DNA from 4 places in the Autumnicola musiva genome. Region 1 is predicted to be linked to each of the others. Evidence: riboswitches for the same ligand, from Rfam matches in the RefSeq annotation. Region 1 holds a riboswitch; each other region holds the start of a gene.

Region 1 (5,776 bases):
GGAAATAAAAAATATTTTTTCTTATAACTTTAAATCGTACTTCATTAAAGAATAAGATTCGTGGGGGTTATCCGTTAGCGGGTTCTAAGAGTTAAAAACCTTACTCCCGTTTGGTAGTCAATTATCAATAGTTATCTAAAAAAGAAATTTTCTGAAGGTGTAAGCCTTCAGAAAATTTATAAAATTCAATTATTTAACTCTGGCCCAAACTAATTTTTCTGTGGTAAATCACGGGTTAACCACCCTCTTTTACTAGCCGTGGCCATTGCATAAGGGGTAATCCAGAATATACCAAATGTATAAAAAATACTGTAGGAATAGGCCCAGGAAGCTTCAAAGAAATTATATTTTTTTGCGTAAAATAGAGCCGGAAGGCTTGAAAATATAAAAACACTTAGCAGTGTGGAACTGATAAACAAAATTGGATGTGAAAGCAATAAAATGATCATAACCAGTAACAGCGGATAAGCCGTTAACATTTGCATCCATTGATTTAAGAGTAATATACGAGGACCGGATTTTGATCCCTCGCGGAATGATTTAAAAAACAAATTTTGACATCATAAGATTTTCCCGAACATTGCTCCTTTCCCAACGTGTAAACATCTTATGTAAAGCACTAAATCTTTCCGGTATGTTGGTGTGGACATAGGCATTACGTTGGAATAATACATGATAGCCTTGTTTAAGGATCATAGTGGTCATTGCGCGATCTTCACCAATATCGGTTGTTTTTCCCATAAAAGTTTGGTTAATCCACTGCGGCAGGCAGGACATAACCGCTTTACTTAGATAGGCAGCCAGGGCGCCGGGAGTACATAATACAGAACCCAATACACTCTGAGCAGATCTTATGAATTCAAAACTAAAATACAAAACTAACATTTAACATCCTGGGAATGATCGCTTTTTCATTATTGAGAACCCGCACATTTCCCGCTACCGCGCCACAGTTTTTATTAGAAATGAATGGAGATACAAGATTACGCAAAGTGTCTTCCTCTACAATAGAGTCACTATCTACGGTTACAAAGACCTCTCCTTTAGCCAGTTTGAAACCACGATATAAGGCATGTCGTTTCCCCTTATTAGTGGGTTGCTGGTAAATTGATACACGAGCTCCCAATTGATCCTTGGCCTTTTTCATCCAGTGCCAGGTATCATCTTTACTACCATCATCAATGGCAATTAATTGTATTTTTTCTGCAGGATAATTGCTCTCAACTAAACTATGCAATGTGGACCAGACTTGTTTACCTTCATTATAAGCAGGCACTATAACAGTACAAAAAGGTAATTCCTCGTCTGTAACAGATGGAACTGGCTTATAGCGAAAAAACAACCTGGCAATATATAGTAAAAAGCAAATTTTAAATATTAATAAGAAGCTTGTGAGAATTATAAATAACATACCTGCCAATGAATCCATTCTATTTAGATTCATTTCCTGAAATTCAGCCTGGAATAGGTAAACACAAAAAGCTGAACCGATTAAAAGTATAAAAGTGCCTAATAAAATAAGAAGGTGCCTGGTGCTCCAGGAAACCTTCCTGAAATCCTTATCTGAACCTGAAAAACGTTCTCTTCCGGCGCCATATGAAGAATCTTCTTTTTTTGGTTTGTTATTGTCTGTTTTTATTATTTCAGCTGGAGCTGAAGCAGAAAATCTGATATTCTTATTCATGTGGTTTTTTAAAATCTTATTTGTTTTCTATGTGTTTACCAGTTCCATATTCTTTGATAGAACCATAAAACTTTATATATGTGCTGGGATTCAATCTTTATACCATTAGCTAAAATCAATTGATTCCAATTAATTAGGATTGATTACTGTGGGGAATAGATGTGGTGCAGTTGGAAAATTGTAGATATAATTCCCAATCTATGGGCCGGGGGAAATTTTATGGCAGTTTTGAATTCTATTATTTATTTTCTGAAAGAATTATTGCCTGCCTCACTATAATTTAAGATGGCTCTGATTCACCAAATTTCTTCAATACTTAATTTGTAATCTTTTCTGATTATTTACAGGTAGAAATTACTGTTTACCTGATGAGCGAAAACATCCATATTTAGCATTTAACCGGAAGGAAAACTTATAGGAGAAAAGAATCCATTAAACGTAGTTAATCTAAAGACACTATTGACCTTAAAACGGAAACGCAACAGTCTTTATATTCTCCGGTACCAGGTAAGAGGGGTAAAGCGCTATGTTTTGTTCCCGTATTTAAGGAAAACTAATTGCACAAAATTTTTTAAGATTTAAACAATGTGAAGAAGTATGTGAATAACTAAAAGATGAATGGAAAAAGAGATGGTGCTTTCTTGTTATTTTTGACTTTATAATTGTATTGGTTGTAAATCTAAGGGGAATCATGTGAAAGTCATGAGCTGTTGCGCAACTGTAATTTAGATTCTAAAAAGCCAGGCTACCTTATCAACCAAACCACTTTACTTTCGCATAAAAAGTAATGATTATGGGATATTTTATAATAGATTTTCACCTATTTCTTTCCATCCATTAAATTTTATGCTTTTGTTTCACCTATAATGCAAAAGTAACATGAGTATTTTTCACAAGCGGCTTAATTATAAGCCATTCGAATATCCCAAAGTTTTAGATTTTACCGATGCTATCAACAGGTCCTTTTGGGTGCATTCCGAAGTAGATTTCACTGCAGATGTGCAGGATTTTCACACCTATTTATCTGAAGGGGAAAAAGATGTTGTAAAGAAAAGTTTGCTGGCTATTGCCCAGATTGAAGTTGCTGTTAAATCCTTTTGGGGCGACCTCTATAAGCACCTGCCAAAACCGGAATTTAATGGATTGGGAAGCACTTTTGCCGAATGTGAATTCCGGCATTCTCAGGCTTATTCAAGGCTTTTGGAAGTTTTGGGCTATAATAATGAGTTCGAGAAAGTGATTGAGGTGCCCGCCATCAAAAACAGAATTGCGTATTTAACAAATGCCCTGGAGCATACTAAAGCAGAAGATCCCAGGGATTATATTTCGTCACTGATTCTTTTCTCAATTTTAATTGAAAATGTTTCCCTGTTCAGTCAGTTTGCAATTGTGCTTTCCTTTAACCGTTTCAAAGGAGTAATGAAAAATATTAGCAATATCATAGCCTGGACTTCAGTAGATGAGCAAATTCATGCCAACGCCGGTATTTATATTATCAATCAGATTCGTGAAGAATTTCCGGAATATTTTAACGACGAGCTTATTCAGAAATTAAGATCTACCGTAATTCATTCTATTGAAGTGGAAGAGGAAATACTGGATTGGATTTTTGCCAACGGTCAACTGGAAAACATCAATAAGAGAAACCTTATGGATTTTATGAAATTTCGCTTAGACGAGAGTCTGGAAAACATCGGGATTTCAAAAATCTACAATATTTCTCCGGAAGAATATGAGCCTATGCGCTGGTTTGAGGAAGAAGTATTTGCCAATAGTCTGGACGATTTCTTTGCCAGGCGTCCTGTTGATTATACAAAACACGATAAAAGCATCACCGCAGCAGATTTATTTTAATTTTTAAACCTGAGATTTTCATGATGAATACCACTCAACCTTTACAAATTGCCGAGGAGCCAAATAAAAAACGTTTATGGTGGCTTAACGAGGAAAGCCAGCAAATCCTAAACCGCGGATACTTATTAAAAGGTGAAACTGTAAAATCTGCAATAGAGCGGGTGGCTAATGCCTCTGCAAAAAGATTGTACAAGCCTGAACTCGCCGGGGCTTTTATCGAGATGATTGAACGTGGCTGGATGAGTTTAAGTTCACCAATATGGGCCAACATGGGCACCGAACGTGGTTTGCCAATTTCCTGTTTTAATGTTTATGTGCCCGATAATATTGAAGGAATTACCCATAAACTTGGCGAGGTGATTATGCAAACCAAGATTGGCGGAGGAACTTCCGGTTATTTTGGGGAACTGCGGGGTAGGGGCAGTGCGGTTACCGATAATGGTAAAAGTAGCGGTGCGACCAGTTTTATGAAATTATTCGATACGGCAATGGATACCATTTCCCAGGGCGGTGTACGCCGTGGAGCTTTTGCCGCTTACCTGGACATTGATCATCCCGATATTAAAGAGTTTCTTGAAATTAAAAATATCGGGAATCCTATTCAGAATTTATTTAATGCGGTTTGTGTACCCGACTACTGGATGCAGGAGATGATAGACGGCGATATGGAAAAACGTGATATCTGGGCGAAAGTCCTGGAAAGCCGCCAGCAAAAAGGCTTACCATACATTCTTTTTAAAGATAATATTAATCGTTTCAAGCCTCAGGTTTATAAAGACAAAAACAAAACTATCCATTCCAGTAATTTATGTTCTGAAATCGCTTTACCTTCTTCTGAAGATGAATCATTTATCTGCTGTCTTTCTTCAATGAACCTTGAACTTTATGATGAATGGAAAGATACTGAGGCGGTGAAACTTGCCATTTATTTCCTGGACGGGGTATTGCAGGAATTTATTGCCAAAACTGAAGGAAACCATTATCTGGCTTCAGCAAACCGGTTTGCCAGGAATCACCGTGCACTGGGTTTAGGCGCAATGGGTTGGCATTCCTATTTACAGAAGAATATGATCCCTTTTGAAGGAATGCGGGCCAAAGGATTAACACATCAGATTTTTGAAGATATAAGTACAAAGGCCACTAAAGCCAGTAGAGAGCTGGCCACCATTTATGGAGAACCGGGCATCCTGAAAGATTACGGGTTGCGAAATACAACTTTAATGGCTATTGCACCAACTACTTCTTCTTCTGCAATTTTAGGCCAGACATCTCCTGGAATTGAACCCTTCAGCAGTAACTATTATAAAGCGGGGCTTGCTAAAGGTAATTTTATGAGAAAGAATAAATATCTGAAGGAATTGCTTCGGGAAAAAGACCTAGATAATGAGGATACCTGGAGAAGTATTATGCTGAATCACGGAAGTGTGCAACATTTAAATTCTCTTACACAGGAGGAAAAAGATGTTTTTAAAACCTTTAAAGAGATCAGCCAATTGGAGATTATTCAGCAGGCATCGGTAAGGCAGAAATTTATCGATCAGGCGCAAAGTCTTAACCTTAACATTCCTGCGGGATTACCTGTAAAGGAAGTAAATAATTTGATGATTGAAGCCTGGAAACTTGGGGTAAAAACTTTATACTATCAACGTAGTCAAAGTGTTTCCAAAGAATTCATTTCTAATATGGTGAGTTGCGCCAGCTGTGAAGCCTAATTAGTTATTGACTTCACAGAAGAAAAGATGATGATTAGTCTTCTTGAAAATTACCAAATTTTCAGGAGGACTTTCTTATTTCTCAAACTTAAAAATTTATTCCAGTCTCTTTTTTAAAGTGGCAGGTTCTCCATCGGTAATTACTTCCCACAGAGCCTTGAAATTTGCCAGTTTTTCTCTTCTCACTAAACGGGTGGAGGTTTCATATTGTTTCTTATCTGCAACAAAGCCCTTGTAATTTAACCCAAGATTTTTAGCTATAAACATTGTTCTTGGCAGGTGGAAGCGCTGCGTGACCACAATAGCATCTGATATTCCTATTACCTGTTGGGATCTGTACATACTGTCATAAGTATCAAAACCGGCATGATCTTCCAAAATTTTGTTTTCGGGAATTCCATGTTGCAGGAGGTAATTTCTCATAGCGCCCACTTCATCGTAATTTTCGGTTTTATGATCTCCTGAAACAAGAATTTGCTCCACTTTTCCGGAGGTATAAAGGTCAATAGCAGTTTCAATCCTGTCC
Region 2 (5,776 bases), on a different contig from region 1:
AGTAGTAAGCATATTTTTGTTCTCAACTTTTCCACAGGTCACAAATCTAATAAACTGGTTCATATAAAACTCCATTTCTATTCATAAATTGTATATAATCTAAGAAGTTCTCATTGGAAATATATAACAAAATGATTTATGATATCTCCCTGAATTATCGCTGAAAATGTGTGAAATCTTCTTTCAATTGAGATAGCACTTAAAATTTGACTTTAAAAATGTCGTCAAGGTTTCAAAAAAAAGTTCCTAGTTCTTTGAAGTATTGTCATTGTTATTAACTGGGGACTTGATTCGAACCAATAACCTCGGATTATTATTATAAATTGGCTTATTAACCTCTTGGTATTCGAAACACTAAACTACTACACTTCAATAATTTAATATTTACACTAATTTCATTTTTCATATTTCGAACCAAAAAAGCTTTCAAAATGAACCACTATGGACTTGAAGTCCATAGTGGTTCATTCAACTATCTCAGAGTCCAATGCGATCATTATAAATTCAGAAGAAGAATATCGGGATTTTATTAATAAAATTAAAAACAAACCGCATAAAGATCAAATCGGAATGCAAAAACAAACAACTATGCCTCAACCCAATCACCTCTGCAATGGGGGGATTATTGAGATTAGTGCAGCTGATACCGGATATGCAAATTTAATATTTCAGGTTTATGTAGGTGCTGGTAGTTGTAATTTTACAGAAGTAATAGGCGGAGCTTTTTGAAGGATGGACTTTAGGAGTTAGTTATACTTATAAATACAGTGAAAATCATTGCGGTTATGCAACTGCTTATGGGATTTATAATTATAACTTATTTTTTGAAGGCATAGGAACTATATATGGTGATCCTGCGGAACATACCTTAGTTCCAAATTGCAATTAACTTTTAAGATAACACTAATAAATACTTTATTATGGAGATTAATCTATTTATATGGCAAACTATTTTGACCATCTTATTAATACTAGGAATTATATGGTTAATCAAATTTTTATTTTTTAAAAAGAAAAAATTTGATTCTTAATCCAGAAGTAATTAAATACGCCAGTTTTTATGTGCCAAAAGTTTGGTTAAACAGTTGTCCCGGCGAAAGAAATTGGTATGCTTCGTTGCAATAAGCATCGATATGAAGTCGGCTTTTAAACTCAATGTTTAATAAATTGTCCGAAGCAATATTTTCGGTAAAATACAATAGTTAAAAATCTAATTTTTTTGATGGAATTTCCGTAGCATCACCAGTATCATCTGAAGCTTCCGCCAAAGATTGCATCAGGTAGCATTTACCATTGCAATCTAACTTTGGCTTATCTTTATTGATACATAATACTTCTGAAATATATTCGTAGTTTAAAACATACTCCCCATAAAGCGAAAAAGGCCGAAGCACAATAAAAAAGGCGAGTAATGGGAAATAAGTATTTCACGCTGCAAAAATACTATTTGCCTGATGGTCTAGAAATCAATTCCGCTTAAAATTCAACTTTTAACATATCTACGATCTTTTGATTCTAACCATCATGGCTTGGCATAAAATTTAAAGAAACACAATTTTACCACTACTCTAAATTTTATTAATAAACTTTAAAACTTTCTAAAAACAATAACTAAATTTGCGGCTCATTAAAAAATGGTTGTCCGGATTTTTCGCCGGACATTAAAAAGGGAATCTGGTGAAAATCCAGAACTGTCCCGCAGCTGTAAGCTTTTTAAATGAAGCCCATATATGGTCACTTTCTAATTAGAGGGGAAGGCCGGGTGGATAAAGCAAGTCAGAATACCTGCCATTTTTAGTAATTCAATAAAGCTTTCGGGGATTGAAGCTTGGATTCGTAATATGAACCCTTTCATTAAAGGAAGTGGTTTGTCTTCCTTATTCTTCCTCGAATGTAAAATAACCTAATGAGGAAGAATTCAATTTGCATTGGTATACTATTATTTACAGGACTTTTTTTGAGTCCACTATTACTCCTGGCGCAGGAGCGGGATAGCATATCCCCAATAGTGCTTGAAGAAGTCTTGCTAAACCACCGTAAAAATCTTAAAGAAACTCATAATTCTCCCGCGCCGGTACAGGCAATCTCGGGTGAAAAACTACAAAAACTCAATAGTATAAATGTAGCAGATGCCCTGAGTTATTTTAGTGGTATTCAATTGAAAGACTACGGCGGCATTGGCGGTATTAAAACGGTTAATGTACGCAGCATGGGTTCGCAGCATACCGGGGTTTTCTATGATGGCATACAATTGGGAAATGCACAGAATGGCCAGGTGGATCTCGGAAAATTCTCGCTAGAGAATATGGAAAAAGTAAGCTTATATCAAGGGCAACGTAGTGAAATACACCAATCAGCAAAATCTTATGCTTCAGCCAATACCATCTATTTAAAAACAAAAACTCCAAAATTTAATGAGGGCAAAGCTTATAATTTTAAGGCAGGAGTAAAGTCGGGTTCTTTCGGGCTTTTTAATCCTTCCTTGAATGTAGATTATAAAATTAGTGACGCCATTGCGGTGAGGTTAAGTTCAGAAATGGTTAAAGCTCACGGAAGGTATAAATTCTTGTACTCCAACGGGGTCTATGATACCACGGCCGTAAGAAACAATGCAGATATCACCTCCTACCTCCTGGAAGCATCTGTTCACGGAAACCATACAAAAAATAATTCCTGGCAAGTAAAATATTACCATTATAGTTCTGAAAGGGGACTTCCAGGGGCAATTGTTGCCAATAGGTTTAGGCGACCGCAAAGGTTATGGGACCGCAGTAATTTTCTTCAGGCCGATTATAAGCATGAGTTTGGAGAAAAATATGCGATTAAAGTCCGGGGCAAAATAGGCGAGAATTTCTCTCGTTACCTGGACCCGGAAATTACCACTACTACCGGGCTTCTGGATAATAAATACGACCAACAGGAATATTATCTTTCCCTTGTAAATACCTATAAGATAAAACCTTTCTGGAGCTTAAGCCTGGCTACAGATTTTCAGCAAAACACCATGCAAGCCAATTTGTACCGTTTTGCTTACCCTAAAAGAAATACTTTGCTAAACGCCCTGGCCACAAACCTTAACTTTAACCGGTTTACAATGCAGGCAAGCCTTCTAAGCACAGGTATATACGAATCGGTACGGTATTATGAAGCTGCAGAAGATTTTCAGGAATATTCACCAAGCCTATTGTTTAATTTACAGCCTTTCGCATCTCCAGAGTTAAGAATACGAGGCTTTTACAAGAACATTTTTAGAATGCCCACTTTCAACGATTTGTATTACACCTTTGTGGGCAATACTTTTTTATCTCCAGAATATTCAGACCAGGTTAATTTAGGTTTTTCCTGGCAGAAAAAATGGGGAAATACTTTCCTTCATGTCACCAGCGATATCTATAAAATTTGGGTCACAGATATGATAGTGGCCGTTCCCGGTACCAATTTATTTAGATGGACGATGCTAAATCTTGGAGAAGTAGAGACCATCGGACTGGAAACTACGGTTAAAAACTCGGGAAATCTTTCCAAAGAACTTAATTATACGGTATTACTCACCTATACCTTTCAGGAATCTCTAGATGTAACCCCGGGTGGGAACAGCTTTGGGCAACAAATTCCTTACATCCCCACACATAGTGGCAGCCTAAGCGTAATGGCTTCTTATAAAACATTAGATGTTAATTACAGCTTTATTTATACGGGAGAACGTTACAGTCAAAAGGCTAATATCCCTTCGAACTATTTGAAACCCTGGTACACCCATGATATATCTTCCAGTTATATTTTTAATTTTTTAGACAACCCGCTAAAACTGGGTCTGGAAATAAACAATGTTTTAGATCAACAGTATGCGGTAGTAAGAAATTTTCCGATGCCCGGCCGGTCGTTTCGGGCAAACCTTAATTATGAATTTTAATAAAATAACATGAAAAAACTCTGTTTATTATTAGCATTAGGCTTTACCCTCTATTCGTGCCAGACTGATGACATTGATATTGAAGAGGATGTACAAAACCCCGAGATACCGACGAATCCAACAGACCCAGATGATGATGATGATGATGAACCTGTTGAATCAGATGATGCTGTAAGAGGTTTCTATTTGCTCAACGAGGGCAATATGTCTATGAACAAAGCCTCTCTTGATTACATGGATTTTGAAACCGGGGAATACAGAAGGAATGTCTTTAGCCAGGCAAACCCAAACCTGGTAGGCGGTCTGGGAGATGTGGGTAACGATATTGGCATCTATGGTTCTAAACTGTATGTGGTTGTGAATGCTTCTAATAAAGTGGAAGTACTCGATGCAGATACGGGGGTACGCCTAAAACAAATTGATATCGATAACTGCCGGTATATCACTTTCTATAGAGGAAAAGCTTACTTAAGCACTTATCTGGGCAATATTGGAGATCCCAATGCCCAAAACGGTATGGTGGCCGAGATAGATACCACCAGTTTGGAAATCACCCGACGGGTTGAAGTGGGAAGGCAACCTGAAGAACTTGTAGCCTATAACGATAAGATCTATGTGGCCAATTCCGGGGGATATAGCCCTCCGGATTACGAATCTACCATCTCGGTTATAGATCTACAGGATTTTACAGAAACCAGGCGCATTGAAGTGGCCATTAACCTTCACCGGTTAAAGATAGATAGCCAGGGAGATCTTTATGTGACCTCAAGGGGAGATTATTACGAAATACCATCAAGGCTATTTGTAATAGATACACAAACCGAGGAAGTGAAAGAAACTTTTGATGTAGGCGTGACCGATCTTACCATACATAATGATATTGCTTATATGTACAGCACAGAGTTTAGCTATATCACCGGAGATTATAACATAACCTATACGATGCTGGATACCCAAACTGAAACCTTTCTAGAGGATAGTTTTATAAATGAAGAGTTTCGCGAACAAATAGAAATGCCCTACGGAATCGCCATTCATCCCGAAACCGATGAAGTCTTTATAACTGATGCAAAAGATTATGTTACCCCCGGGAACCTTTATTGTTTTTCCAATGGAGAACTGAAATGGAAAGTACAAACCGGAGATATACCCGCATATATTACATTTAAACACTAAAATAATAACCTAAAAATGAAAACCATGAAAAAAAATTACCTGGCCAGGATTCTTATCGCTTTTTGCCTTATGTTGCTAATTACCTCTTGCTCTAAAGACGATGAAATTGAAATTGACAAGCCCCAACTTACCATGAATCCACCTGAGCGGGAACTACAGCTTACCATTGGGGATACGCTGCAACTGCAGGCCGGCACCGAGAACAACACTCCTTTTGAACAGGAATGGTTGCTGGAAGATAGCCTTGTATCCTCTACTGCTAATTACACTTTTAATGCCGAGACTACAGGAGAACATCTACTTATTTTCAATGCTTATAACGCTTCCGGTGTTTTTAATTATGTGTACCAAATAAACGTAGCGCCAAAACCAGTAGATGTTTCAATGACCGTTGAAGAACAGGACATTAACTTGGAGGTAGGCGATAGTTTACAATTTGGCACCGTAAACCAAAATGAAGCTGTTTATACAGAAGTATGGTCAGTGGGCGATAGCCTTGTAAGCGAAGAAGATCACTACATTTTTGAACCCCAAAACTCCGGAAATTATATCCTTACTTACGAAGCCTCTAATGCCACTAGTACATTTTCTTATGAATACCAGATAAACGTGGCGGCCAAAATTAGGCCTATTACCGAAACCAGCATCGCCTATGTTAGCGAACTCCTGGAATTCAATCCTGCTCCT
Region 3 (5,776 bases), 120 kb from region 1:
GTTTTTAAAACCGGGCAGTTCTACCGGTTTTAAATTGTTGCTTTCCTTTAGTGGTGCCTATCTGCTAGCGGTTACGGTGTTTGAACTGTTACCCGAGGTTTATCATAATGGCACAGATGAAATTGGTATTTTTATAATGCTGGGACTGCTGCTGCAAATCATCCTGGAGTTTGTGTCCAAAGGTGTGGAGCACGGGCATATGCACCACCAGGAAGAGGCTGGAAGATTTCCTTTTTTATTGCTGGGCAGTTTAAGCCTGCACGCGTTGCTGGAAGGTTTTCCCATACATGACCACGGCCACCTGTTACACGGAGTGGTGATCCATAAAATTCCGGTGGCGGCGATATTATCAGTTTTCCTGATTCGCTCAAAAATGAGCAATTTAGCCACCTTCCTTTTTTTGACATTTTTCGCCCTTATGACGCCACTGGGAAGCTGGCTTCAGGAAAACTTTGAATTTCTTCAGCAGTATTCAGCCCCAATAAACGCGGTGGTAATAGGTATTTTTCTGCATGTTTCCACAACTATTTTATTTGAATCGGCTAAAAACCATAGTTTTAATATTTCAAAACTGGCCGTAATCGTTCTGGGAATTTTACTGGCTTATTTTATTTGAGGTTTCGACTGCGCTCAACCTGACAATAAAATGTTTATAGTATAATTGAACTAAAATTATTCAGCGCTTTTTAAAATTCTGAAAAAACAATTCCGGAGAAAGAGAAAAATCATGTTTAGCAGGGAAGAATCAAAAAAACTTACGCAGGAATTCTGGACGGGATTCGGAAAAAAATTTCCCCATAAATGGTTACTTTATAATACCAGGATTAAAGAAATCCACCTAAAGTTTACTTTTACACGTAAAATAGCGCAGGTTTCCATGGACGTAAGTTCTCAGGATGAAGTGATCCAGGCTTATTATTATGAAAAGATGCTTTCGCTGAAGAAAATTCTTCTTGCTGAATATTTACCTGATGCCATTTTTGATGAAAACTATGAACTTCCTGAAGGGAAGACTATTTCCCGAATTTATGTTCAGCTTAAAGACGTAAGCATTCATAATAGAAATGACTGGGAAAACGTACAGCAATTCTTTGTTGAAAAAATGCTGAAACTGGAAGAATTTTTTACCGATTTTGAAGATTTTATTAAAGCCTGAAAACTTTTAATTTCGCAGCTCACCCCACTGCTGTTATTTTCAAAATTTAGCCCATACGCATATTTTCAGGTTTAATGCAATACCTGGGGAAATACACGTATGGGCTAGATATAACTTTGGAGTGAATTAGCTATTTATTCATTGAAATAAACTCCGTTAGGGTTAATACCAACTTCATAAGAATTCAACAGGCTCCCATCTGCAGTGCTGTAGATAAATAAATCTCCGTCTCCTGTAAAGTCTGCATTAGCTGAAGCGGCATAAATATTTCCGTTTTCAACTTCAAATCCATATAAAGAAGCCACATCGGTCAATTCAGCAAAAGCAGTTTCCGGCAGTTCAGTATCGGTTTCATTAAAAGTATAAACGCTTTTTCCTAAAGTATAGTAAATTTTATCATTCTCAATATCAAGATTCGCAGGATGATCTGTAGAATTTGGAAAAGTAAATTCCGAAGCTATTTCATTAGAAGTGAGGTCTATTTTAACAATTTTCCCTGCCGTTTCTGCCGCAGGATCGGGATAAGAACCCATTCCTGCCACGGCAACCCAAAGATATCCGTCTTCAATCTCCATGGAACCAGGACGATTGCCTACGGTAATAGTTTCTGTGACTTCATTAGTAGAAGCATCTATAACGGTAATTTTATTATTGACGGAATATCCTCCATTTTGAGCTATGTAAAGCATTCCGTTTTCTTCTACAATTTCCTCAGGGCCTTCCTCTATACTAATGTTTTCTGAAACGGTAAAATTTTCCAGGTCAATCACCGCCACGTAATCGTCTTCAGCATTTGTACCGTCTCCCCAGTTGGTGACATAGGCATTCCTATTTGTAAACGCAATATGACGCGGATTTTGAAGTCCCTCATCAATAGTTGCAACGGTTTCAAAGGAATTCCGATCTACAACTTCAACAGTATTAGAAACATTTACCACAATAAAAGCATAGTCTTCATAGAAGCCCATACCCTGCCCTGTATCTCCAAGTGCGGCACCAGAATTTTCAGCAGCAAAAACATCTTTCACCACAGTCCCGGTTTCTTCATCCAAAAAGGAAACCGTACTGTTGCCGGAATTAAAAACGCCTTCATTCAGAATAAAAATACCATTGGCATAATCTCCCTCTGCTACAGGAATTTCATTAAGGTCATCATCGTTTTCACAAGATGTAAAAAAGGTAATGGCTGCTAAAGCCAAAATAAAAACTTTGTTGATTTTCATATTTAAAATTTAATGGTTAGTGAACTATTAATTGAACGCCCCGGCATTGGCCTGGACGGTAAGCTTTGATAATCTTTATTAAAAAAATTCCGCATTTCCAGCCCTACAGTGAGAAAATCCCTTTTGCCAAAACTGTAATTAATTCCTGCATTCGAAATAGTGTAGCCTTCCAGCTGATAATTATTATCTGAAGAGGTGTAAATATTGCCGTTATAGAGAAACTGGTAGAAAAACGAAAAATCAATATATGAATACCCAAGTGAAGCAGTGCCTTTATGTCTCGGAGTATAAATAAGCTCTTTATCAAGCACCTCATCATTGGTTTTAGTGTAGCTGTAATTTGCATTTAAACTGAAGTGGTGTCCGGTGTAATTTTTCTCAAAGTTTCCGCGGAATTCCAATCCATAATTTTTTACGCTTTCAGTATTTTCAGGACGCCAGGTGCCACGGGAATCGGGAACCCACCGAAGCAAATCATTAATTTTCATTAAATAAGTGGTGATTCCGAATTCAAAATCACTAAAGTGAAGATTCTGGCTTATTTCCCCCTGATAAGAAGTCTCCGGGTCAAGATTAGGATTTCCGCCGGAAGCCCAGAATAGGTCATTATAAGTAGGAATCCTGAAATTTCTTGAGAAATTTAAATTTACCTCATAAAAAGAAGTAACGGCATAACCCGCTCCAACAGAGTATAAAAAAGGAGACTCATAGGTGTCAGTAATTTCCTTTCTTGCACTTACTTCATAAAAAAACTTTCCTAAATTATGATTAAGAAGCAACGCGAAAGCTCCAATATTCCTAACATTTTGTCCTACATCAGAGCCTTTTCCATCCGTATTCCTGTAGTCAATCAGGGCGTTCAGGCTCATTTCAGGATTTATCTGATAGGTAAGGTCATATTTTGCAATATAAGTGGCCGCGTTTCCGTAAGTAAAACTTTCACTGTCCCGGTTTTCAAAATATTTATATTTTTCATCCAGATAAGCCAGCTTCAGGGAAGAAATAAAATCATTGAAAAAACCCTTCCATTCTAAAAGATTGCGGCTATTTAAATCTTCATATTTATTATTGGAGGGAGCGGCAAGAGTTCCCGAAAAACCGCGCTCACCCGTATAAAAGTTGCTGTAAAATTTCAGAATATTGTCTTCGTTCAGCCAATGTGCAATTCCCGCGCTCATACTGGTATTGTAAAAATCACCATTCTCATTGTGCTTTTCTGTTCCCAGGTAGTCATAATCATTTTCGGATTCTATTCCGGAAAAATTGATATAAACGCTGGTTTTTTCTGAAGATGCTTCAGCTGAATAATTTAAAATATTAGTATTAAAACTGCCAATTTCGAGCCTCAGGCCATTGCTAAATTCGCCATCAAACCGAAAATGATTATTGAGATGAATACTGCCGCCAATTGCACCGCTGCCATAAAGAACACTTCCACCACCTGCCCTAAGAGCTATATTATTGTAATTTGAAGTGTTGACTGTATTAAAATCGGTTTGGCCGTTAAACTGAGAATTGATATTAATCCCGTTCCAGATTACTGCAGTTTGTGAAGCTGTGGTCCCGCGAAAAGACGGGGAAGAAACCCCTCCCACACCATTTTCTTTAAAATAAACAGGACTATTAAACTTTAATAAAGAAGTTAAAGACGGTTCATTTTCGGCAATAATAGAATCATTTAAAACTGAAATTTCCTGGGTGCGGGAATGCCTAAAAAGCTTTACATCACTCAGCACAACTTCTTCCAGTTTAGTGATAGAATCTTTTTGTGCCAATGCCGGGAAGGCATAAAACAACACCAGAAATAGAATGTAAAATTTTGCGTTTTTCATCTGCCTCTGACTTTTATCCCGAAAGTCTCGATTTTAAAGTTTGCTTTTGGCAGGTCTCCTGGCTCGCGTCTTGTTGTTTACCTTCCCATTCATAAAGAACAGTGGTATTTGAAGTGATAACAACAAGCATCCCAATTGGACTAAGCTTACAGTTGCGGGAACAGCTCAGGCTTGTTTGAAGTCAGAGGTAAGAAAGATGAAGTACGAAGTAATCTAAATTTGCTTCTAACTTCTAATTTCGTATTTCTAACTTCAACCTGATTCCCTTTTAATCGTACCGGAAAACCCGGCACGGAACCAAAAATTTTGTGCGAAAATAAACATTTATGTTTGTTGTCAGCCTAAATTTTTAAAGAATATTTGATTATTCGTTCCTGGTAAAAGTTCTCCGGGGCAAGCCTACGGAGCATAGGAGGAACACGTTTCCGAACTTTAGACATTTACCAACGAGGCAAGTATAGGAGTATTAAACCTCCTGGAATAAAAACCTTAACTGACGTCATGCTGAACTTGTTTCAGCATCTTATATCAACTTTAAAAACCTATAACATATATGATGAGACCCTGAATCGAGTTTAGGGTAACGATAGGTTTGTAGATTTCAGATATTCAATAATAATCTTACTTTTGAATCTTAAACACATTCCTCTTGAAAAAATTCACTTTTCTTTTATTACTAGTAATTACAGGCGCATGTAAAAATTCAGAAAATAAGGCAGAAGACATTCAATCTACTCAGGGAGAACAGGTTGAAATTTCCTATGCCAGTGGATTTGAAATAGAAAAATTTGATGATTATTCCATTATTGAAGTAAAAACTCCCTGGCCAAATGCCGAAGAAAAATTCCGCTATCTCTTAGCTGAAGAAGATGCAGAAATTCCTGCCGGCCTGGAGTATGATCAAAAAATTGAAGTTCCCATAGAGCGTATTGTGGTAACTTCCACCACTCATATTCCGGCTCTGGAAGCTCTGGAAGTAACATCCACTTTAAAAGGTTTTCCGGGCCTGGACTTTATTTCTTCAGTAAAAACCAGGGAATTGATCAATTCCGGAGAAATTAAAGAATTAGGAAAAAATGAAGATCTTAACACTGAAGTTTTAATCGATTTGAAACCCGATGTAGTTATTGGCTTTGCAATTAACGGCAACAATTCTGCTTTTGAAACCATTCAAAAAACCGGAATCCCTGTAGTTTATAATGGAGACTGGACAGAAGAAAGTCCTCTGGGCAAAGCAGAATGGATAAAGTTTTTCGGTGCATTTTTTAATAAAAGTCAGCAGGCTAAAAAAATTTTTAACCAAATCGCTACCAGTTACAAAGATGCAAAGGAACTGGCAAGTACTGGCAAGGAGTCTCCCAAAGTTTTAAGCGGTTCCATGTATAAAGATCAGTGGTATATGCCTTACGGAAATTCCTGGACCGCTGAATTTATAAAAGATGCCAATGCCGATTATATTTATTCTGAAACCGAGGGAAGCGGCAGCATGGCACTTTCTTTTGAAAGCGTTCTTGCAGAAGCACAGGGTGCAAAGTACTGGATAAGCGCCGGCCAGTTTACTACCT
Region 4 (5,776 bases), on a different contig from region 1:
GATTCCTTCAACTTGGCGATAAAGAAAACAATGTAGGTGTTTGGTTATTAAAAGCCGAAGGGCAGGAGCAAGAGGCACGAATTGGTAATCAAACTGCAGGCCAACCAACACTGGTTATCTATACAGATGATTTAAGTAAAATCTTCCACAGATTGAAATCGCTTGACTATAATATAAAATTAGCGCCTTCAGGAGAGGAAGAATATAATTTTTTGCATTGCTTTGATTATGATGGAAATGAAATTGTGGCTGTAGAATTAAAAGAAGATCCACCTAATTAATGGCGAAATGCTTATCATTTATTTTTCCTGATTAAAATCTTTTATTGTTGTAGCTGGATCTCTTATGTAATCAAAGATCAATAGATCACATTGGCATTCTCAGGTACGTTGCCTCTTTAGAATTCAAACATCTTTGGCGATAAAATATAGCACCCCTCATTTTAGGAACTAAATTAGAAGTTTATAGTTTAAATAATGAATCTTAAAAAAGCCTTTTATTATCTAACCATATTCATCAGCTGTGTTGTAATCATTATAAGTCTGTTGTCCTTAATTTATGATCTCCCTTACTGGTATTCAAAAGTGCTGGATTTTCCGCGGCTTCAGTATTTGATAATAGCAATATTGTGCCTTATAATTTTCCTCGGGCTGATGGAGAGTTTAAAACGTTCATCAATCTTTCTTATAACTGGCTTAGTTGCAGCTATAGCCATACAATCTATACGTATTTTTCCCTACTGGTTTGGAGAAAAAGCAGTTCCCGATGCAGTTGAAAAATTTTCTGAAGAAAATTCGGTTAGTATTTTGCTTACTAATGTTCTTATCACTAATCGGGAATCAGATAAACTTTTGGAGGTGATTAAGAAATCTGATCCTGACCTTATATTGGCTATGGAAGTCAACCAGTGGTGGGTTAATGAGCTTGAAGTTCTAAAAGAAGATTATCCCTATGTAATAAAACAGCCAAATGAGGAGGCTTACGGAATGGCATTGTATTCTAAATTTCCTTTTCTTGAAAACCAGATTAAATTTTTGAAGCATAAGAATGTACCTTCTTTCCATACCAGGATACAATTAACTTCCGGTAAGGAATTCAGTTTACACAGCGTACATCCCGTAGCTCCCATGCCCAGTGATAAATATCCCGATAATGTAGGAGAAAAAGAAGTGGAGCTCCTTAAGGTTAGCGATTTAGTAGTGGCGGAAGAGATGCCCTCTATAGTAGCAGGGGATTTTAACGACGTTTCCTGGTCTAATACGGCCAGATTGTTCGGGTATAGTGGAAATTTGAAGAACGTGAGGCTAGGAAGGGGGCTGTATAACAGTTTTGATGCGAATCTAAAGATTATGCGCTGGCCGCTGGATCATTTTTTTGTGACCGAAGAATTTGAAGTGGCAGATATTCAGAGATTACCAAATATTGGATCTGATCATTTTCCTGTTTATGCTCAATTTGTATTATCTGAATAAAATAAGAAATGTTTTTCCTGTTTGTCACGGAATTTTTAACAGGGAAAAAGAACAATACTGAATAATTTTTCCCGTAACACCAATGGGTTATACTAAAAAAGGTCTCTGATGGAGATGTTACATCAGAGACCTTGTCTTTTGAATAGCAATTTTATCAGGTACAGAAAATTTTCTCTTTCTTTAATCTACCATTGAAAGGTCCGATGCTCCTTTAATTTCTGTAGAAATTTCTCCTAACCAACCTGCGTCTCCCTGGGCTCCTGTGTAAACTTTTATAAAATCGATCCCTCTTAGTTCAACGGGATTAAGGTTCGCATCAACTGCCCAATCAATTTCCATGGCGTTACCTCCATAGATATTGTAATCGGCATCAAAATTATCTACATATCCCCATTCCAGGGCATCAATGGATACAAATCCGTCGGTATTTATGGTAGGATAAACTCTTGTGCCTGCAAATGTTACTTCCTCCTGTTCTTCAATGAACTGCGGATAATAATTTTGGGTATGATAGGAATTTATCATAACACTATCCTGATTCTCCTGATTATCCAGCCAGGGAACATTGGCATATTCATCAGGATTTGTATAGGTAAGCTCATAATTTAAGGATGTTTCTTCCTTATTATGGGCACTCCCTGCCAGCTCATACCACGTATCATCTGGAATACCATTACCATTTTCATCAAAAGAAACCTGTACAATTCCCGGTTCAGAAAGGCCACTCATCGCATTCCCATAAATTACGAAATCTTTTTGTTCAGCTATGTTTTCAATAGTATGATCAAAAGTAAAAATCACATGTCCACCCCATGCTCCCAATGAAAGGATGTTGGATTTTCCACCAATAATATTTTCTGCATCCTCAGGAGATCCATAATTTTCATTTATGTGCTGTCCCGGTGCAGGTTTGTACTCCAGTATATCTGAAATAAATTCGGTACTACTTTCTGTTTTTGGTCTGAAATATAACTCATAAGGATCATTAACAGTCACCCGGTAAGTCCTGATAATAGAATCATTTTCTGCTTTTGCTTTAAACTGAAGAGAAAATGTCCCGGATTCATCAGGAACATAATTGAGGAATTGATCATTTGAGATTTCTTCTTCGTCTACTTGCCAGCTAAAGCTTGTGGTTTGTGGAGCATTTAAAATTTCAGGCTCCACCACTAAAGTATCTCCTAAAGTAACTTCATAATTTTCCTCATAATCAGGATTGGCAAATTGTATAGGATCCTTTACTGTAACCTGATAATTTCTAACCACAGAGTCATTATCTGCTATTGCTTTAAATGTGAGAGAAAAGGTTCCTGATTCATCTGCAACATAATTCAGGATTTGATCGGTTGAAATTTGTTCTTCATTTAATTCCCAGCTAAAGCTTGTGATTTGTGAAACATTCAAAATTTCAGGCTCCACCACTAAAGTATCTCCTAAAGTAACTTCATAATTTTCCTGATAATCAGAATTGGCAAATTCCATTGGTGTTAGTCCAGGATCATCATCTTTACTACACGAGGAGAAAAGAAAAATTCCTCCAATAAAAATAAACAGATAATTAGATAATTTTTGTTGCATTTGATTTGTATTAAAATTAATAGTTAAAATTAACTTGTTTACAAAACAAAACGGCAGGGGGTATAAGAAGAATAGAAGATCTACCCAAAGCAATAACTCCCGAAAGCTTTGTTTTTTGATTTTTGGCAGGTCTTCTGACTTATCCCTCTTTTTAATCCTTCCCATCTATAAAAGACAGTGGTTTTATTAAAAAGATTTTCCCCGGAAATACCAGGAGGGATTTACAGCAGCGGGAACTGTTCAGGATTTACACCTGATTCCCTTTTAATACAAAACTTAATAAAGCATTTGTAACCGAAAATCTGGACAATATTAGTTTATTTCCATGAGGTGCGGAAGGTGGAAACCCAAAATTTTTCAATTATAATTACCTGCCCTTAATTTTTTCAGAGGAATATTCAGAGGTTTTGCCTTCAGCAACCTTCGTAAAAGAACAGATTAAGAGTTAAGGCTCAAAGCAGAAAGAAACACCAGGTAAGGTTAGCTTCCAATTTTTGATCAGGAAGAAACCATAAGAACAAATTTTAAAAGAAGCAGTAGGCAAATGGATGCATGGTATTATGAAAGCATTATAGTGATGGGAAAAATGGAATCTCTTCAAAACCCCAGGTTTTAAGGGTAATGCTTCAAAATTTATGTACAGTTGCAACAAATATGTTATTTCTTTTGAAGTTAGCCCGATATATTTGTTTTCTAAATATTAAGATTTATTAACTATAAATTATTAATCAATCGATTTCGTAAATAATCCTGAATTTTATGTTTCTGAATTATTTACCCGGATAGAAATTCATGCTATACAATATGGATATTATCCATTATGATCTAAAAATTGTTATTAAATAACTTAGAAAAATGACAAAACATTTACTCAATGAATTGAGCTTTAAGATTCGAAGCGTTTATCTCTTTGGTCTTTTAAGCCTGATTAGTTTTACTGCGTTCGCGCAAAGTACGATTACAGGAACCGTTACTGATGAAAACGGTCCTATACCGGGAGTTACGGTTATGTTGAAAGGAACTGCTAATGGAGTGGTTAGTGATTTTGATGGAAACTATACCATTGGTAACGTTCCTTCTGATGGTGTACTTGTTTTTAGCTTTGTAGGGTACAAAGCAAAAGAAGTGCCTGTGAATGGCCAAACCCAGATTAATACTACTTTAGAAACAGACGTATCTTCTTTGGATGAGGTGGTTGTAGTGGGGTACGGAACCATGAAACGAAGTGACGTTACGGGTGCGGTAGTCTCTGTCTCCGAAGATGCGATTGAAGAATCTATTCCCACCACAATAGATCAGGTTTTGCAGGGTCGTGCTGCAGGGGTTCAGATTCAGCAAAACAGTGGAGCGCCTGGTGCCAGTTCTTCTATTCGTATTAGGGGGATAAGTTCTATTACAGGTTCTAATGAGCCTATTTTTGTAATAGACGGAGTTATAGTGGACAGTAATACAGGGCAGGCTGGTCAAAATGCTTTTGCATCAATTAATCCTTCAGATATTGTTTCCATAGATATTTTAAAAGATGCTTCTGCTACTGCTATATACGGATCAAGGGCGGCTAATGGGGTAATTCTGATTACTACTAAAAGAGGTAAAAACGGAGAAGCTACTATAAACCTTAATAGTTACATTGGCTATCAGGAATTACCTAAACAACTTGACCTGCTTAACCTTCAGGATTATGCAATCCTTAAAAATACCAGGGCCGATCTGGACATTGTTCAGCAAGACCCTGAATTTATACGTACCGATTTGTTAGGTGAGGGAACAGACTGGCAGGATGAAATGTTTACCAGGGCTATGATGCAAAGTCATAACCTCTCAATTTCCGGGGGCAGCGAGAAGAACACGTATGCTATGAGTATAGGGTATCTTGATCAGGAGGGGATTGCACTTGGATCTTCTTTTGAGCGGCTTAACTTAAGAGGAGTTTTTGATTCCCAATTGAAGGATTACTTAAAGGCAGGTATAAATTTCGCTTTTAATAATATAAATCAAACTACAACTTTTTCTGATCAGTCCCTTATTTTAACCGCTTTAAGACAGACTCCAAACGTGGCCGTGCGTAATTCTGAAGGTACCTTTGATGGTCCTGTTACGGATGAGTTTACGCAAAACAACCCTGTAGGTTTGGCAAGTATTAGAGATAACAGCAATGAAAGCGCAGGGATAAGGGCAAATACTTTTGCTGAAATCGATTTTATAGAAGGACTAAAACTTAGATCGGAATATTCTATAGATTACGGATTTTCAAACGCCTACACATTTAATCCTTCGTATGAATTTGGGGCAATTGTAAATGATGTCAGGGAAGGTACAAGAACAAAAACCTATAACAAATACTTCAATTTTCGAAATGTTCTAACCTATGACCGCGCCTTTGGAAATCATAATATCAATGCAATACTCGGCCAGGAGTACCAGGAATCTAATTACGAAAATCTTTACGGCTACCGTTCAGGTTATTTAACCAATGGAGCTACAGATTTAAATGCGGGAGATGCTACTACTGCCCGAAATTCAAACGCCAGTTTTAGAAGTTCCCTAAATTCCTATTTTGCCAGGGCCTTCTATTCATTTGATGACAGATATTTGCTAACTGCAACATTAAGATATGATGGCTCTTCAAAATTTGCCAAAGAGAATCGCTGGGGATGGTTTCCTTCAGCAGCACTGGCATGGAGGGTTTCCAATGAAGAGTTTTTGAAAGACAATGAATATATTAA

What was found. Region 1 has a riboswitch for cobalamin ahead of RM539_RS06350 (ribonucleotide-diphosphate reductase subunit beta). Riboswitches for the same ligand answer to the same signal wherever they lie in the genome.
Region 2: it holds a riboswitch for cobalamin, as region 1 does, so the genes downstream of both, RM539_RS18280 (TonB-dependent receptor plug domain-containing protein) here and RM539_RS06350 (ribonucleotide-diphosphate reductase subunit beta) in region 1, are expected to answer to the same signal.
Region 3: it holds a riboswitch for cobalamin, as region 1 does, so the genes downstream of both, RM539_RS06900 (TonB-dependent receptor plug domain-containing protein) here and RM539_RS06350 (ribonucleotide-diphosphate reductase subunit beta) in region 1, are expected to answer to the same signal.
Region 4: it holds a riboswitch for cobalamin, as region 1 does, so the genes downstream of both, RM539_RS16050 (PKD-like domain-containing protein) here and RM539_RS06350 (ribonucleotide-diphosphate reductase subunit beta) in region 1, are expected to answer to the same signal.

What each region holds. Positions count from the first base shown of each region.
Region 1 is NZ_JAVRHK010000003.1:319,855-325,630, forward strand. It holds partial or broken gene RM539_RS06345 (glycosyltransferase family 2 protein) at 210-1,639, opposite strand; cobalamin riboswitch at 2,322-2,453, shown strand; gene RM539_RS06350 (ribonucleotide-diphosphate reductase subunit beta) at 2,564-3,538, shown strand; gene RM539_RS06355 (ribonucleoside-diphosphate reductase subunit alpha) at 3,562-5,250, shown strand; gene RM539_RS06360 (SanA/YdcF family protein) at 5,347-5,776, opposite strand, start outside.
Region 2 is NZ_JAVRHK010000024.1:10,688-16,463, reverse strand. It holds gene RM539_RS18290 (hypothetical protein) at 1-35, opposite strand, end outside; gene RM539_RS18285 (hypothetical protein) at 442-729, shown strand; cobalamin riboswitch at 1,619-1,807, shown strand; gene RM539_RS18280 (TonB-dependent receptor plug domain-containing protein) at 1,907-3,913, shown strand; gene RM539_RS18275 (YncE family protein) at 3,923-5,089, shown strand; gene RM539_RS18270 (hypothetical protein) at 5,114-5,776, shown strand, end outside.
Region 3 is NZ_JAVRHK010000003.1:438,709-444,484, reverse strand. It holds gene RM539_RS06915 (ZIP family metal transporter) at 1-616, shown strand, start outside; gene RM539_RS06910 (DUF4268 domain-containing protein) at 728-1,156, shown strand; gene RM539_RS06905 (YncE family protein) at 1,291-2,379, opposite strand; gene RM539_RS06900 (TonB-dependent receptor plug domain-containing protein) at 2,382-4,211, opposite strand; cobalamin riboswitch at 4,243-4,528, opposite strand; gene RM539_RS06895 (ABC transporter substrate-binding protein) at 4,861-5,776, shown strand, end outside.
Region 4 is NZ_JAVRHK010000015.1:62,703-68,478, forward strand. It holds gene RM539_RS16040 (VOC family protein) at 1-281, shown strand, start outside; gene RM539_RS16045 (endonuclease/exonuclease/phosphatase family protein) at 654-1,472, shown strand; gene RM539_RS16050 (PKD-like domain-containing protein) at 1,653-3,050, opposite strand; cobalamin riboswitch at 3,158-3,364, opposite strand; gene RM539_RS16055 (SusC/RagA family TonB-linked outer membrane protein) at 3,906-5,776, shown strand, end outside.